Regions from separate parts of the Kluyvera sichuanensis genome, predicted to be linked through region 2. Evidence: riboswitches for the same ligand, from Rfam matches in the RefSeq annotation. Region 2 holds a riboswitch; each other region holds the start of a gene.
The links. A riboswitch is a leader RNA that binds a small molecule or an ion and turns the genes downstream of it on or off. The one in region 2 is predicted to bind thiamine pyrophosphate.
Positions count from the first base shown of each region.

Region 1 (5,431 bases), 2.0 Mb from region 2:
GCAGGCGTTCAATCCACATCACGCTGTCCACCACCGGATAAAGTCCGAGGCGGAACGGTACCGTTGGGAAATCGGGCTGGTACATCAGGCCTCCTCGCGTTTCAGGTAAATTTCACCGCCTTTGGCGCGGAAGTTCTCTGACATATCCGCCATGCCCACTTCAATCGTCTGGGCGGCGGCGTAGTCGCGTACTTCCTGGCTGATTTTCATCGAGCAGAATTTCGGCCCGCACATGGAACAGAAGTGGGCGACTTTGCCGGATTCCTGCGGCAGGGTTTCATCGTGATAGGCACGGGCGGTGAACGGGTCGAGCGCGAGGTTGAACTGATCTTCCCAGCGGAATTCGAAGCGCGCTTTTGACATGGCGTTATCGCGGATCTGCGCGCCCGGATGTCCTTTCGCCAGGTCGGCGGCGTGGGCGGCAATTTTGTAGGTAATCAGCCCCTGCTTCACATCCTCTTTGTTTGGCAGGCCGAGGTGCTCTTTTGGCGTAACGTAGCAGAGCATCGCGCAGCCAAACCAGCCAATCATCGCCGCGCCAATGCCGGAGGTGAAGTGGTCATAGCCCGGTGCGATGTCGGTGGTCAACGGCCCTAAGGTGTAAAACGGCGCTTCGTGGCAATGCTCCAGCTCTTCGGTCATGTTGCGCTGAATCATCTGCATCGGCACGTGGCCCGGGCCTTCAATCATCACCTGCACATCGTACTCCCAGGCGATTTTGGTCAGTTCGCCCAGCGTGTGCAGCTCGGAGAACTGCGCTTCGTCATTGGCATCCTGAATTGAGCCCGGGCGCAGACCGTCGCCCAGCGACAGTGATACGTCATAGGCGGCACAGATTTCACAGATTTCACGGAAGTGCTGATAGAGGAAGTTTTCCTGATGATGGGAGAGACACCATTTCGCCATGATGGAGCCGCCACGGGAAACGATGCCGGTCAAACGTTTGGCGGTCATCGGCACGTAGCGCAGCAGCACGCCCGCGTGGATGGTGAAGTAGTCGACGCCCTGTTCGGCCTGCTCCAGCAGCGTATCGCGGAAAGCTTCCCAGGTCAGATCTTCAGCGATCCCGTTGACCTTCTCCAGCGCCTGGTAGATCGGCACGGTGCCGATCGGAACCGGGCTGTTACGCAGGATCCATTCGCGGGTTTCGTGGATATAGCGGCCGGTCGACAGGTCCATCACCGTATCCGCGCCCCAACGGGTGGACCACACCAGTTTTTCCACTTCCTCTTCAATGGAGGAGGTCACCGCCGAGTTACCGATATTGGCGTTCACCTTCACGAGGAAGTTGCGGCCGATGATCATCGGCTCGGATTCCGGGTGGTTGATGTTGGCAGGAATGATGGCGCGCCCGGCGGCGACTTCATCACGCACGAATTCCGGCGTGATGTTCTCCGGCAGGCGTGCGCCGAAGGCCATGCCAGGGTGCTGGTGGCGCAATACTTCGCTGCGAATGCGCTCGCGGCCCATGTTTTCACGAATGGCGATGAACTCCATTTCCGGCGTCACAATCCCCTGACGGGCATAGTGCAGCTGAGTGACGCATTTATCTGCTTTGGCACGCTTCGGCGTCAACAGGCCGCTGAAACGCAGATCGTCCAGCCCATCATCGGCCAGGCGCTCTTTGGTGTAGGCGGAGCTGCGGTCATCCAGCTCTTCGCTGTCGTCGCGAGCGACAATCCACGGTTGGCGCAGCTTGGCCAGCCCCTGCTGGACGTTAATCGCGACGTCCGGGTCGCCGTAGGGGCCGGACGTGTCGTACACCGGTACCGCTTCGTTCGCTTCGAACTGTGGATTCTCTTTGTTGCCGCCAATTAGCGTAGGGCTCAGCTGAATTTCACGCATCGGAATGCGGATATCCGGCTGCGAACCGGTGATGTAGATACGTTGGGAGTTCGGGAACGCGGTGCCTTCCAGGGTATCGATAAAGTGTTGGGCCTGGGCGCGCTGTTCGCGGCGAGAGGGTTTAGTAGTGACAGACATAGCTCATTCCAAATAAAAGTAAGGACATGGCTTGTCAGACGACGGATGAAGCAAGAGAGAAGATCGCCCTTGGGCGATGCGACTATAGATTGACTCTTGTTCCCTTCGCAGGTCTTAACCTGATCAGGTTCCGCGGATCCCGAATTAACGGTCTCAGCCCGTGCTTGCGCACTGGGCACTCCGACAAGAAGTAACCTCAGATGATGAGAGGTAATGAATGTAAACTACTCGTTAATGCGGCAAATCTCAAGCCGGGCGTTTTATTTCGTCCTCGCCGAGCGCCTCGAAGGTCAGCATGATGAGCTGGTCTTCCAACAGAAAACGGGCCTCCAGCGCTTCACCGATATCGGACAGCGCCTGCTGGAAGGCATACACGTTATCCTGGTCGATAGCGTTCTCCAGCGTAGAGTCGTAGTAGTCCATAATTTGTTGGGTATTGGCGTCCAGCAGCGGCCAGATTTTGCTGGCGTTTAAAAGCGGACTGTTGCCTTCCATTTTATGGATAATGCGTTCATAAATACTGAAATGACCGGCGGACAGATAGTCGACCAGGCGCTGGCAAAAATCATCGAGCGCTTTCTCGTTAAGACGCATGAACGAATCTTTGCCAGGCTTAAGGCCAACCAGATTGTAGTAAGCCACGAGCAGGTGCTTACGAATATTCAGCCAGCGGTCGACCAGTCTGTGGTGTCCTTTTACACGCTCTGTCAGGCTCTCTAACTGGTTTAACATAGGTTGACCCCCGCATCAGTAAGTTTAAAATCTGCTCACGTCAATATGTAAACATTATGTTAATAAAATGCCTATGAACCGAAGGTAGCGCAAGAGATATGGATCGTATAATTGAAAAATTGGATCGCGGCTGGTGGATAGTCAGCCACGAACAAAAATTATGGTTGCCCGGTGGGGAATTACCATATGGCGAAGCGGTAAATTTCGATCTTGTGGGTCAGCCCGCACTCCAGATTGGTGAGTGGGAAGGTGACCCGGTTTGGCTGGTACAGCAGCCGCGTCGCCACGATATGGGCACCGTGCGTCAGGTTCTCGACCAGGACGTGGGCCTGTTCCAGCTTGCCGGGCGCGGCGTGCAGTTGGCAGAGTTTTACCGCTCGCACAAATTCTGCGGCTACTGCGGCCATACCATGCACCCGAGCAAAACCGAATGGGCGATGCTGTGCAGCCACTGCCGTGAGCGCTACTACCCGCAGATAGCGCCGTGCATTATCGTCGCCATTCGCCGCGATGATTCAATCCTCCTTGCCCAACACGTTCGCCATCGCAACGGCGTGCATACCGTGCTGGCCGGTTTTGTCGAAGTGGGCGAAACCTTAGAGCAGGCGGTGGCGCGTGAAGTGATGGAAGAGAGCGGCATTAAGGTGAAGAACCTGCGCTACGTCACCTCCCAGCCGTGGCCGTTCCCGCAATCGCTGATGACCGCCTTTATGGCGGAGTACGACAGCGGCGACATTGTTATCGATCCCAAAGAGCTGCTTAACGCCAACTGGTATCGCTACGACGATCTCCCGCTTCTGCCGCCGCCGGGCACCGTGGCGCGTCGTCTGATCGAAGATACCGTGGCAATGTGTCGGGCTGAATACGACTGACATGTTACAATAGGCGCATCAACGCTAAAGGAATGTAAACATGAGCGAACTGAAGAACGATCGTTATCTGCGTGCGCTGCTGCGCCAGCCCGTAGACGTGACCCCGGTATGGATGATGCGCCAGGCAGGCCGCTATTTGCCGGAGTACAAGGCAACCCGCGCCCATGCCGGTGATTTTATGTCGCTGTGCAAAAACGCCGAGCTGGCCTGTGAAGTGACGCTGCAGCCGCTGCGCCGCTTCCCGCTTGATGCGGCGATCCTCTTCTCGGATATCCTGACCATTCCGGATGCGATGGGGCTGGGACTCTATTTTGAAGCCGGGGAAGGCCCGCGCTTTACCTCGCCAATCACCAGCAAAGCGGATGTAGAAAAGCTGCCGATTCCGGACCCGGAAGGTGAGCTGGGCTACGTGATGAACGCGGTGCGCACCATTCGCCGTGAACTAAAGGGCGAAGTGCCGTTGATTGGTTTCTCCGGCAGCCCGTGGACGCTCGCGACCTATATGGTGGAAGGCGGCAGCAGCAAAGCCTTTACCACTATCAAAAAGATGATGTACGCCGACCCTAAAGCGTTGCACCTCCTGCTTGATAAGCTGGCGCAGAGCGTCACGCTGTACCTCAACGCGCAGATTAAAGCCGGCGCGCAGTCGGTGATGATTTTCGATACCTGGGGCGGTGTGCTGACCGGTCGCGACTATCAGCAGTTCTCGCTGTACTACATGCACAAAATCGTTGATGGTCTGCTGCGTGAAAACGACGGTCGCCGCGTGCCGGTGACGCTGTTCACCAAAGGCGGCGGTCAGTGGCTGGAAGCAATGGCGGAAACCGGCTGCGATGCGCTGGGCCTCGACTGGACCACCGATATCGCCGATGCGCGCCGTCGCGTAGGCCATAAAGTGGCTCTGCAGGGCAATATGGACCCGTCCATGCTCTATGCGCCTGCGGCGCGCATTGAAGAAGAAGTGGCGACGATTCTGGCCGGTTTTGGTCAGGGCGAAGGCCACGTCTTCAACCTCGGCCACGGCATTCATCAGGACGTGCCGCCGGAACATGCGGGTGTCTTCGTTGAAGCGGTGCACCGTCTGTCGGCGCAGTATCACCGCTAAGGGCGTCACGTGGATCTCGCGTCGCTGCGCGCGCAGCAACTGGAGTTGGCCTCATCGGTGATCCGTGAGGATCGTTTCAACAGCGATCCGCCGGATCTGATCGGCGGCGCCGACGTTGGTTTTGAGCAGGGTGGCGAAGTGACGCGAGCGGCGATGGTCTTGCTGAAATATCCGTCGCTGGAGCTGGTTGAGTATCAGGTGGCGCGTATCGCCACCACCATGCCCTATATTCCCGGTTTTCTCTCCTTTCGCGAAACCCCGGCGCTGATGGCCGCGTGGCAGCAGCTTTCGCGCAAACCCGGTCTGCTGTTCGTCGACGGTCACGGTATTTCCCATCCGCGTCGTTTGGGCGTCGCCAGCCATTTTGGCCTGCTGGTGGACGTGCCGACCATCGGCGTGGCGAAAAAACGGCTGTGTGGCAAGTTTGAGCCCCTCTCGCCAGAGGTTGGTGCGCTGGCACCGCTGATGGACAAAAACGAGCAACTGGCGTGGGTGTGGCGCAGCAAAGCGCGCTGTAACCCACTGTTTATCTCCACGGGCCATCGCGTCAGCCTCGAGAGCGCTTTAGGCTGGGTGCAGCGCTGTACCCAGGGTTACCGGCTGCCGGAGCCAACGCGCTGGGCAGACGCCGTGGCCTCAGAGCGCCCGGCTTTTATGCGGCTTGCAGCAAAACCGCCCCATATCGGGTAAACTGCGTCTAATTTCCGTATTCGAGAACTCATCATGTTACAAAACCCGA
Region 1 is NZ_CP162271.1:4,016,278-4,021,708, forward strand. Features, by position in the region: gene thiE (thiamine phosphate synthase) at 1-85, opposite strand, end outside; gene thiC (phosphomethylpyrimidine synthase ThiC) at 85-1,983, opposite strand; TPP riboswitch at 2,067-2,176, opposite strand; gene rsd (sigma D regulator) at 2,230-2,715, opposite strand; gene nudC (NAD(+) diphosphatase) at 2,814-3,587, shown strand; gene hemE (uroporphyrinogen decarboxylase) at 3,628-4,692, shown strand; gene nfi (deoxyribonuclease V) at 4,702-5,382, shown strand; gene AB2B48_RS19325 (YjaG family protein) at 5,416-5,431, shown strand, end outside.
Region 1: it holds a riboswitch for thiamine pyrophosphate, as region 2 does, so the genes downstream of both, thiC (phosphomethylpyrimidine synthase ThiC) here and thiM (hydroxyethylthiazole kinase) in region 2, are expected to answer to the same signal.

Region 2 (5,431 bases):
TGTAAAACACGGTCCGGTAAAACGGTTTTGTGGAATTGAAAAGGCGTTTCATCACTAATCTAAGCACAAAATAGCACCACTTCCACGGACAAATTCCGCTAACGCCGGGCTGTTTTTTGGGCATGCGCACGAGGGTGCGTGACGTTTTTCACAAAAGGACGGGGAAGTGTGAGAGCGATCATTATCCTCTCCCGGACGGGAGAGGATGGGCAAAAATCAGGCGAAGGTGATTTTACCGTCGAGGTAGACGTCCTGAACGGCGTTGATAAGCTGCACGCCATCGGCCATCGATTTTTTAAAGGCTTTACGGCCAAGAATCAGACCCATACCGCCCGCACGTTTGTTGATGACCGCCGTACGGACCGCGTCCGCAAGGTCGGTTTCACCGCCCGCTGCGCCGCCGGAGTTAATCAACCCGGCACGGCCCATATAGCAGTTCGCCAACTGGTAGCGCACCAGGTCGATAGGATTCTCGCTGGTCAGTTTGCTGTAGACGCGTTCGTCGGTATAGCCGAAGTTCACCGCTTTATAGCCGCCGTTATTCTCAGCCATTTTCTGCTTCACGATATCGGCGCCGATGGTGGCGGCCAGATGGTTGGCCTGCCCGGTAAGGTCGGCAGATACATGATAATCCACGCCATCTTTTTTAAACGCCGGGTTGCGCAGATAGGCCCACAGCACGGTGACCAGCCCCAACTCATGCGCACGCTCAAAAGCGGCAGAGATCTCCTCAATCTGACGGCGAGACTCTTCCGAACCAAAATAGATGGTTGCCCCCACCGCTACCGCGCCCATATTGAACGCCTGTTCGACGCTGGCGTACAGCGTCTGGTCGAAGGTGTTCGGGTAGCTCAGGGTTTCGTTGTGGTTCAGTTTGACGAGGAACGGAATGCGGTGCGCGTAGCGGCGAGAGACCGAGGCCAGCACGCCGTAGGTGGAAGCCACGCAGTTACAGCCCGCTTCAATCGCCAGTTCAACAATGTTTTTCGGGTCAAAATAGAGCGGGTTGGCGGCAAACGAGGCCCCGGCCGAGTGCTCAACGCCCTGGTCTACCGGCAGAATCGACAGATAGCCCGTACCCGCCAGACGCCCGGTATTGTAGAGGGTCTGCATATTTCGCAGTACGGCAGGCGGACGGTTGTTATCCACCATCACCCGGTCAACGTAGTCGTGGCCGGGCAGATAGAGTTGGTCGGCTGGAATGGTCATACAACGATGCTGTAAAAGGCTGTCGGCGTCTTTGCCAAGCAACTGCGCAATATCAGTCATAGCTATGCTCCCGTAAGCGCCGACATCATGTCGGCTGGATATCCTGCTCAACACTTTTGAGCAGGATAAGCCTGGTACCGGGAGCGTGGAATGTCCAACTTTTGGCAGATTTTAAGCACAACCGACTGGCACGTCAGCCGGACAGCTACCACCATTCGTGGAAATGGTGCACCGGCCCAATACCTTCGCCTACCTGTAAGGTGTCGGCCTGCGCCAGCGCCTGCGACAGCCAGGCTTTGGCGACCGGCACCGTCTCCTGCCAGCTGGCATGGCGCGGTCGCAATGCCGCCAGCGCGGCCGACAGCGTACAGCCGGTGCCGTGCGTGTTTTTGGTCATCACGCGCGGCGCGGTGAAGCGCATTTCACCTTCGGCGGTAAACAGCCAGTCGGGGCTTTCCGCATCATCAAGATGGCCGCCCTTCATCAGCACCGCTTCGCAGCCGAGCGCCCGCAGCGCCCTGCCTTGTTCCAGCATCTCATGCTCGTTACGAGCATGCGGCGTATCGAGCAGCGCCGCGGCCTCCGGCAGGTTTGGCGTGATCAGCGACACCTGCGGCAGCAGGCGCTGGCGCAGCGTTTCAACGGCAGATGGGGAAAGCAGCGGGTCACCGCTTTTGGCCAACATCACCGTATCCAGCACCACGTTTTGAATATGATAGCGTTGCAGTCGCTCGGCCACCGCCTCGACGATGTCCGTCTCCGCCAGCATGCCGATTTTGGTGGTATCGATGCGCACGTCGCTGAACACGGAATCTAACTGCGCAGCAACAAAGTCGGGTTCAATCCGGTAGACCGACTGCACTCCACGGGTGTTCTGCGCCACCAGCGCGGTGATAACAGAACAGCCGTAAGCACCAAGCGCCGAGAAGGCTTTCAGGTCGGCCTGAATGCCCGCACCGCCGCTAGGATCGGTACCGGCAATGGTCAGTGCATTGATACGCTTCATGCCGCTACCTCCCCGTGCATCACGTACAAGGCATCAAGAAACGCAGGAACAAAACTGCCCGGCCCTCGCCCCTGCGCAGCAATCTGCCCCGCCCGCTTCATCACCGCGCAGGCCCCCGCGACGTTCAGCATGCGGTCGCCCGGTAAGGCGCAGCTCGCCGCCACGACGGCCGAAAGCGCGCAGCCGGTGCCGACCACGCGGGTCATCAATGGAGAGCCGCCGTTCACCGCCAGCGTTCGTTCACCGTCGGTGATGTAATCAACTTCGCCGGTCACTGCAACCATCGCCCCGCTTGCGCGCGCCAGTTTCTGCGCCGCCGGCAACGCCGCCGCCGCGGTATCGGTGGTATCCACGCCGCGCCCGCCCTGGCTTTCACCGGCCAGCGCCATTATTTCTGAGGCATTGCCACGAATCGCCGCCGGGGTCATCTGCACCAGTTCGCGGCAGAAATCACTGCGCAGCGTCAACGCGCCCACCGCCACCGGATCGAGCGCCCACGGCGTTCCCGCCCGGTTCGCGCTTTCAACCGCCGCCCGCATCGCCTGCGCGCGCGGCTGAGTTAAGGTGCCGACGTTAATCAATAATGCGCTGGCGATAGCCGAGAACTGCGCGGCTTCTCCGGCATCAATGACCATTGCTGGCGATGCGCCGAGCGCCAGCAGCACGTTGGCGGTAAAGGCCTGCACGACATCGTTAGTCATACAGTGAACAAGGGGAGAATGTTGCTGCAGAAAGTGTGCGGTATGCGCGAATTGCGCGGGACTTAGCAGGTCGGCTTGCATGGTTTGCTCCTGCCAAAACGCGAAGAAGCAATGACCATATGGTCTCTGACTTCCCTACGCTGGCATTATCCAGATCAGGTGGTACGGGTTTTTCTCAGCCTTCGTAAAGAAGGGCACCCCGAGTCATTTAAATCAATTAGTGGCGATTAACATTTCATTAATGGCTGCCCGCAATAATGCCAGCAGGATGCACGACAAACAAGCCCATACGTTGAGCGGGCAGCATTACGCAACTGATGACTTATCCGTAATTTCGCCGCTGAGCTTTACCCTGTTTCGCTAAATACATCGCCTTGTCGGCATAGTCGAGAAGCTGACGCTCATCACTGCCGTGTTCAGGATAACAGGCGATCCCAATACTGGGTTCGATGGTCAATATATGGCCCTGAAGCCTGAAGGGCGTGTGGAACGCGTCATCAATTTTTTGAGCGACCCGCGCCGCATGTTCAGGCGACAACGTTCCCTGAATCAATATCACAAACTCATCGCCGCCAATGCGCGCGACGGTATCCGATTCACGTACACACCGTGTTAGACGCACGGCGGTCTCTTGCAGCAGGAGATCGCCCATGCTGTGGCCCAGCGTGTCGTTCACCTGCTTAAATTTGTCGAGATCGATAAACAGCAGCGCCAGTTGTCCATCTTCGCGGCGTACCCTCGCCAGCGTTGTTTTCAGGCGATCGTACAACAGGCCGCGATTTGGCAGGTCGGTGAGTTGATCATACTGCGCCATATGCTGCAATCGGGCCTGCATCTGCTGGCGTTCAATCACCGTCGCAATTTGCGTCGACACAAACTGCAGCAGCTCCTGATCCTGTTGGTTGTAGCACACGCCGTCCGGATAGCTTTTAAGCACCAACGCGCCGATAGTGCCTTTATGCGATTTTAGCGGCACACCCAACCAGCAGAATGGATTAGGGCCAAAGGAGCTGCGTAGTTCCTCGAGGCGCCCTGCCATCGTTTCAGGCGTGAGCAGCAGCGGTTGGCCGGTATGGATAACCTCCGCATAAAACGTCTCTGGGATCAGAGTGAACGGCTCCGGGGTTTGCTGAAATTCATCGACATGATACGGAAAGCTCAGCTGGGACGTTTTTTCATCATAGAGCGTCACCGAGAAATTATCGGCCGGTAGCAGCGTGCCGACGATCTCATGAATACGCTGGAATAGTTTGAGCAGATCTTCGGCGGTATGTGCGGCTTCAGAAATGGCATAAAGCACCGACTGGAGCAATTCGGAACGTTTACGCTCGGTGATATCGCGGGCCACGCCGATACGTAATTGATCGGCCGGCGACCAGCGCGCCGACCACATGATATTCAGGACCTGCCCATTTTTGTGGACATAACGGTTTTCGAAATGAAATTGAGGATTACCCGACATCACGTCAACTATCGAATTCCGGGTTAATTCCCGGTCTTCCGGCAGCATCATCTCGAACATGTTTCGGCCAATCAGTTCTTTCGGCGTATAGCCAAAAATACGCTCGCAGGACGCACTGGCAAAAATGATATTGGCGTGGGCGTCAACGGCAAAAACCGCGTCCATCATGAGATCGATAAAACTGCTCAACGGTGCGTGAGAATTCGATTCCATAGAGAAAGTCAGACCTGAATATAGGAATGAGTGCGACTATGCTTAAGAACCGTCGCCTATAAACACTATAGCAAAGGTTAAATATAGTACAGCCGCAGTTTACTATACAATCAGAAAACGCCACGCTACGCTACGCTGCTAAAAGGGCGCGAATGTATCGCAATCGCCTCAGGAGATATAATGGGCAAAGACACCATAGACGGAATAGCTGACTGTCACCACAAAGCCTTATAATAACTGTGAGAAATTATTTGCTTTGTTGTACCTGATAAATCGGTTTACCCTCAAACGGGTCCACTACGGTTTGGCGCGTGGGGTTTATATTGATATGGTGATTCACCGCTTCAGAAATAGGCTTACGGTGTTGCTGTTGCATCATTCAGTCTTGTTTTAGCTGGGTAACAGCTCTATTGGTATTTTTAACAGTTCAGCATTTAATATTTATTATTTTTGCATCACACTAGCGAACCAATATTTAAAAATTGGTTAACAATGATGATTTAAGAATAATCCGCACATCAGGATAGCCTCTTCATATGAAACTGATGGACATTAAAACATAGTGCCTGAATAACCCCAATGATAATAAAAAAATGAATGAAATCATTACACTCCAGTATCCGTTCACCAAAACAATCTTTTATGTTCGAATAGTAACCATTCACAACAAAGGAAGTTAATTACCGTAACTGATTGTTTGTTATGCTTAATAACAATAAACTTCATGGCCAACAGATGTATCTATCTCTTCCGATTCTATGCATGATCTAAATCAATATTCACTTAGCCATCTTAGTTGATAGTTGCTTTGCGTTACGAAAGAAGAGAATCGAGTGTCCG
Region 2 is NZ_CP162271.1:2,011,923-2,017,353, forward strand. Features, by position in the region: gene fbaB (class I fructose-bisphosphate aldolase) at 217-1,269, opposite strand; gene thiD (bifunctional hydroxymethylpyrimidine kinase/phosphomethylpyrimidine kinase) at 1,415-2,215, opposite strand; gene thiM (hydroxyethylthiazole kinase) at 2,212-2,997, opposite strand; TPP riboswitch at 3,032-3,128, opposite strand; gene AB2B48_RS09940 (bifunctional diguanylate cyclase/phosphodiesterase) at 3,239-4,591, opposite strand.

Region 3 (5,431 bases), 2.5 Mb from region 2:
GGCGTCCAGGTAACTTTTCAATAACGGTGAACAACAGGAAGCAGAGCAGCAGCAGAATCAGCGCGGTGACCGCGCCGTCCTGGCTGCGGTAGGCGCCGATTTGCTGATAGAGATAAAACGGCAGCGTACGGAAATTCTCATTGCCGAACAGCGCGACCACACCGAAATCACCAATCGACAGCACACAGGCAAAAGCCAGTGCCTGCGCTAACGGGCGTTTTAGGGCACGCAGTTCAACCACCTTCAGGCGATTAAAGCCAGAAAGCCCCAGCGATTCACACAGGATGCTGTAGCGGGCGGTAATATCGCGCATTGGCGTTTCCAGCACCTTGAGGGCATAAGGCACTGCCATCAGGGCGTTGGTGAAAATCACAATGCCGTCGGCGGAGTCGGGCAGGCCAACGGTATTGTTGAGCAACAGGAAGAAGCCGGTCGCCAGTACGATACCCGGCATGGCGAGGATCAGCATGCCGCTTAGCTCCATCGCCTGCCCGGCGAGCGGCTGGTTGCGGGCGCGCAGCTCGCGACTGCTCCACAACAGCATCATGGTCAGCGCTACGCAGATTACCCCGGCGGCAATAGCGATGCGTAACGAGGTGCCCAGCGCCTGCCAGAGTACCGGCTGGGTAAAGACCTGCAACATCGACGGATTGACCCCGTCAATTACCACTGCCAGCAGCGGGGGGAGCAGCAGCAGCAGGGTGAGAAGAATCAGAACGGAGTCAGTTATCCGGCTGTGCCAGCGGTCGTCCGGATCGCGCCAGCCGTGAACGTGGCTGTTGCCGACGGCAATCGCCCGGCTTAATCGCTGGCTTAACAGCACCAGCATCAAACAGCAGCCCATCTGAATCAGCGCCAGCATCGCTGCGCGCGCCGGGTCGTAATCAAAGTTCAGCGACTGGTAGATAGCCAGCTCGATGGTCGTCGCGGACGGCCCGCCGCCGAGCGATAGTACGGTGGCAAAGCTGGCGAAGCAGAGCATGAAAATCAGCGTGGCGATGGGCAGAATTTGCCGGCGCATCCACGGCCATTCCACCAGACGGAAGAACGGGTAGCCACGCATTCCCAGTTGCGCAGCAAGCTGGCGCTGCTCGCCGGGGATCTGCTCCAGCGCCTGTAATAGCAGGCGGGTCGCCATTGGCATATTAAAGAAGACGTGCGCGAGCAGAATGCCCTGCAGACCGTAGGGCGAGAAGCGCCACTGCCAGCCAAGCCAGGCAAAAAGCTGGGCCAACCAGCCCTGACGCCCGTAAACGCTCAGAATACCGAAGACGGCGACCAGCACGGGTAGAATTAGCGTCATGGCGCACAGCCGCAGCAGCAGCGTACGGCCGGGAAAACGTCGTCGGTAAAGCGCGCGGGCAAGGAAAATAGCGGGTACGACCGACAGCAGTGCTGACAGGAACGCCTGCCAGAAGGAGAAGCGCACCACGTGCCACAGATAGCTATCGCCGAGCAGCGTTGACCACGACGTTTCCGGCGCGTTTAGCCACAGCGCCAGAAACGCCGCCAGCGCGACGGCAACCATCAGCGTGGTTGCCGTCAGCCCTGGATACAGCCAGCGAGGGATTAGCGGCTGGCTGCGCGAAGCCATGCGTTAATCCAGTTTTGACGTTCGGAAGCCACCTGCTGCGGGGTAAACTCCAGCGCGGTTTGCGGTTTCACCAGACCATTAAAGCCGTCTGGCAGGGTGACGTTGGTCACCGGGTACATCCAGTTGCCGGTTGGGATGGTGTTCTGGAAGGCCGGAGAGACCATAAACGTCAGGAACTCATCTGCCAGCTTCTGCTGTTTGCTGGCTGCGGTTTTCGCCGCCACTTCCACCTGCAGATAGTGGCCTTCGCTAAAGTTCGCCGCCGCGTAGTTGTCTTTCTTCTCGTCGATGATGTGGTACGCCGGAGAGGTGGTGTAGCTCAGCACCAGATCGCTTTCCCCTTTCAGGAACAGGCCGTAGGCTTCGCTCCAGCCTTTGGTGACGGTGACCGTTTTCGCCGCCAGCTTCTGCCAGGCTTCCGGCGCTTTGTCGCCGTAGACTTTTTGCATCCACAGCAGCAGGCCAAGCCCCGGTGTGCTGGTGCGCGGGTCTTCGTAAATCACGCGCCATTTCTGGTCGCTCTCAACCAGTTCCTTCAGGCTTTTCGGCGGGTTCTTCAGTTTGTTTTTGTCATAGACGAAGGCGAAGTAGCCGTAGTCGAACGGTACGAAGGTGTCGTTGTTCCAGCCGCCCGGTACGGTAACGTCGGCGGTGGAAACGTTGCTTTTGGCAAACAGTTTAGTGTCGGTTGCCGCCTGCAGCAGGTTGTTATCCAGCCCCAGCACCACATCGGCTTTGCTGTTTTTGCCTTCCATGCGCAGGCGGTTGAGCAGCGAAACGCCGTCTTCCAGCGCCACGTACTTCAGCTCGCAGTTGCAGTCGGCTTCAAACGCTTTTTTCACCGCCGGGCCCGGGCCCCAATCGGCAGCAAAGGAGTCATAGGTATAGACGGTCAGTACAGGCTTTGCGAGGGCCGGAGCGGCAACCAGCACCAGCAGGGGGAGTAATTTTTTGAGCACTTTGCACCTTTATAAAATGGTGGCAAAGGATTTTGAGTTAGCCTCAAATCCCTTCGCCGGGATTATCCGGATCAGGTTCGACGGGTATCTCTCAGCCCATACACTTCATCCTTCGCGCTGTCTCTGCGTTGGCTACGCTCGCTCGCCCCAGTCACATAGTTATCTATGCTCCTGGGGACTCACTCACTTGCCGCCTTGATACAGCACGAATGATTTTGTGTATGTTTATCAGCACCCCGTTGAGAACGGCACATTGTAATGATTACGTGAATAAATCTAAAGCCTTAAGGATCCGGCGGTGCAAACCAGGCCGATTTAAAGTCGAACCAGCCCAGGGTGTTCATGCGAACGCCGCGCATACTGCGCTGGCCTTGTAGCATCAGCCAGTGGTGGATCAGCGGCACAATGGACTGATTTGCCAGCAGACTTTGGCACCAGTCGGGCAGTGAAAGCTCTCCTTCGCGCCAGTGCTGCGCGTCCTGCTCCCAGTCGATGGGAATGCAGTGGCGGATCAGCGGCACTTCATAAAGGTAGGCAAAGATCGAGAAATCGAGCGGCAGCGTGAAGTTGGCGCTGTTCAGCCAGATATCGCTGACCACTTCGCCGCGATGCCATTCGTCGTAATCCACTTCCTGGATAACCAGTTTGACCTGGTGCGCCGCCAGCAGCGCCTCCATGATCTGACCGATCGTCCGATGTTCTACGTGATCGCGGTAGTAGGTGAGGGTGACCGACTCAAGACCTGCCGGTTTTTCACAGGCGTGGCTACGGGCATGGTGCCAGCGCGGCAGCAGGCCGTAGGCCGGGAACCAGTGGCTCTGGTGCTGCTCGCCTGCGTGATACAGCAGGTTGTTCGGGTGGAAAATGTGGCTCAGCCACTGACGCACAGCCGGGTTGTTGCCGCGTGAACTGCGCGCATCAAACAGCAGATAGTAACAACCCTCTTCGAGGCGGCTTTCTACCGCTTTTTCGCTCTGGGTAGTGCCCTGAAGCGTCAGGCCGCCGTTCGGCTCATCGCTGATTTCCGGCAGCACCCAGACGTTCACTTCGTCAATCAGCGCCCGGAAACCGAAGTAGTCATCAAATGCGTGGATCTTCAGCTGGTTTTGATTGTTGCGGGCGACCGCATACGGCCCGGTACCCACCGGCATGCGCGAGAAGTCGCTGAGCGATTGCCATTCGCGCGGCAGGATCATCGCCGATACCTGGCCCAGCAGCCACGGCAGCCAGCGGTCGGGTTCGCTCAGATGGACATCGAGCGTCCAGGCGGTAGGGGAATGAATGCGCGTGATGTTGGAAAAGAGCGACAGCGTCATGCTGCGATGCAGCGAAGTGATAACGTCGTCCATCTCCAGTTCGCGACCGTGATGAAAATGGATGCCGGGACGCAAATAAAAACGCCAGTGTAATGGGGATATGGCCTGCCAATGGTGCGCAATATCCGCTTCCAGTTCCCCATTTACCTCATTTACCCGGGTCAACGCGCTGAAAATTTGCCGCGCAATATGGGTTTCCGAGCGCCGAAGCGCCGTTCCCGGCAGCAAATTGCGCATCGGACGGTAGTAAAGCACCCGCAGAATATGTCGCCCCTGACGGAAGCTGCGGCCCAGATGCGACACCAGCATCTGACGTACCGCGGCCTTGTCACCGACCAATTGCACCAGCTGATCTATCCGATCCTGCTCGAGCAGGTCTTCCGCGCGCTGCTGCTGAAGCGCCAGACCGGTATAGAGGAAAGTCAGCTTAGAGCGCTTGCCGCGCCCGGCTTCCGCCTCCCAGGTCAGCCATCCCCGCGCCTCCATGGTGTTCAAAAGCGTGCGCATATGGCGGCGAGAGCAGTTGAGCAGCTCGGCCAGTGAGTTGAGCGTGGTCTCTTGCGATTTTCCCTCGCAGCACTGCCATAAACGGATGAACTGCTGCTGTAATCGACCTGAAGGCATAAAAGGGGAACTCCTGATAAAAACTCAGCAATTTATTAATCCCTATATTAGGCCAATAATTGATTTCGATGAAGCGAGGAGGTGTCTATGAAGAGGTCTACCATCCATCAGTTCTACCAGCGTTATTTCTCTGCTACCAAAAATGTTTCCTGGCTGGCCCGTCAGGCGACCGCACAGCGGCTTGAAGTGCTGAATTTTCTGATGCAGTGGGAAGTTACGAAACCGACCTCTGAGCATTAATTCGCCTAATCATGTGTGACTGAGTATTTGCCAGCAGGTATCATCTGCTGGCTTTTTTTTATTCTTTCGCGAAAGGATCTCTGATGCTCTGGTTAATGACGATGGGACGACGTCTCAACGGTGTGTATGCCGCCTTTATGCTGGTGGCGTTTATGATGGGCATAGCGGGGGCATTGCAGGCGCCGACGCTGAGTCTATATCTCAGCCGAGAAGTCGGTGTGCAGCCGTTCTGGGTAGGGTTGTTCTATACCGTCAACGCCATCGCCGGGATCGTCGTCAGCCTCGGGCTGGCAAAACGATCCGATAACCGGGGTGACCGGCGCAAGCTGATCATGTTCTGCTGCCTGATGGCAGTGGGCAACGCGTTGCTCTTTGCCTTCAATCGCCACTACCTGACGCTGATTACCTGCGGCGTGCTGCTGGCCTCGATCGCCAACGCCGCGATGCCGCAGCTGTTCGCGCTGGCGCGTGAATATGCCGATAGCTCGGCGCGTGAAGTGGTGATGTTCAGTTCGATAATGCGTGCGCAGCTGTCGCTGGCGTGGGTGATTGGCCCGCCGCTGGCTTTCATGCTGGCACTTAACTATGGCTTTACCGCCATGTTTTCCATTGCTGCGGGGATTTTTGCCATCAGCCTGACGCTGATTGCCCTGACGCTACCGTCGGTCGCCAGAGTCGAACAGCCTGTCGATGCGGTG
Region 3 is NZ_CP162271.1:4,532,830-4,538,260, forward strand. Features, by position in the region: gene thiP (thiamine/thiamine pyrophosphate ABC transporter permease ThiP) at 1-1,594, opposite strand, end outside; gene thiB (thiamine ABC transporter substrate binding subunit) at 1,570-2,553, opposite strand; TPP riboswitch at 2,584-2,802, opposite strand; gene sgrR (HTH-type transcriptional regulator SgrR) at 2,838-4,493, opposite strand; gene sgrT (glucose uptake inhibitor SgrT) at 4,581-4,733, shown strand; gene AB2B48_RS21640 (sugar efflux transporter) at 4,817-5,431, shown strand, end outside.
Region 3: it holds a riboswitch for thiamine pyrophosphate, as region 2 does, so the genes downstream of both, thiB (thiamine ABC transporter substrate binding subunit) here and thiM (hydroxyethylthiazole kinase) in region 2, are expected to answer to the same signal.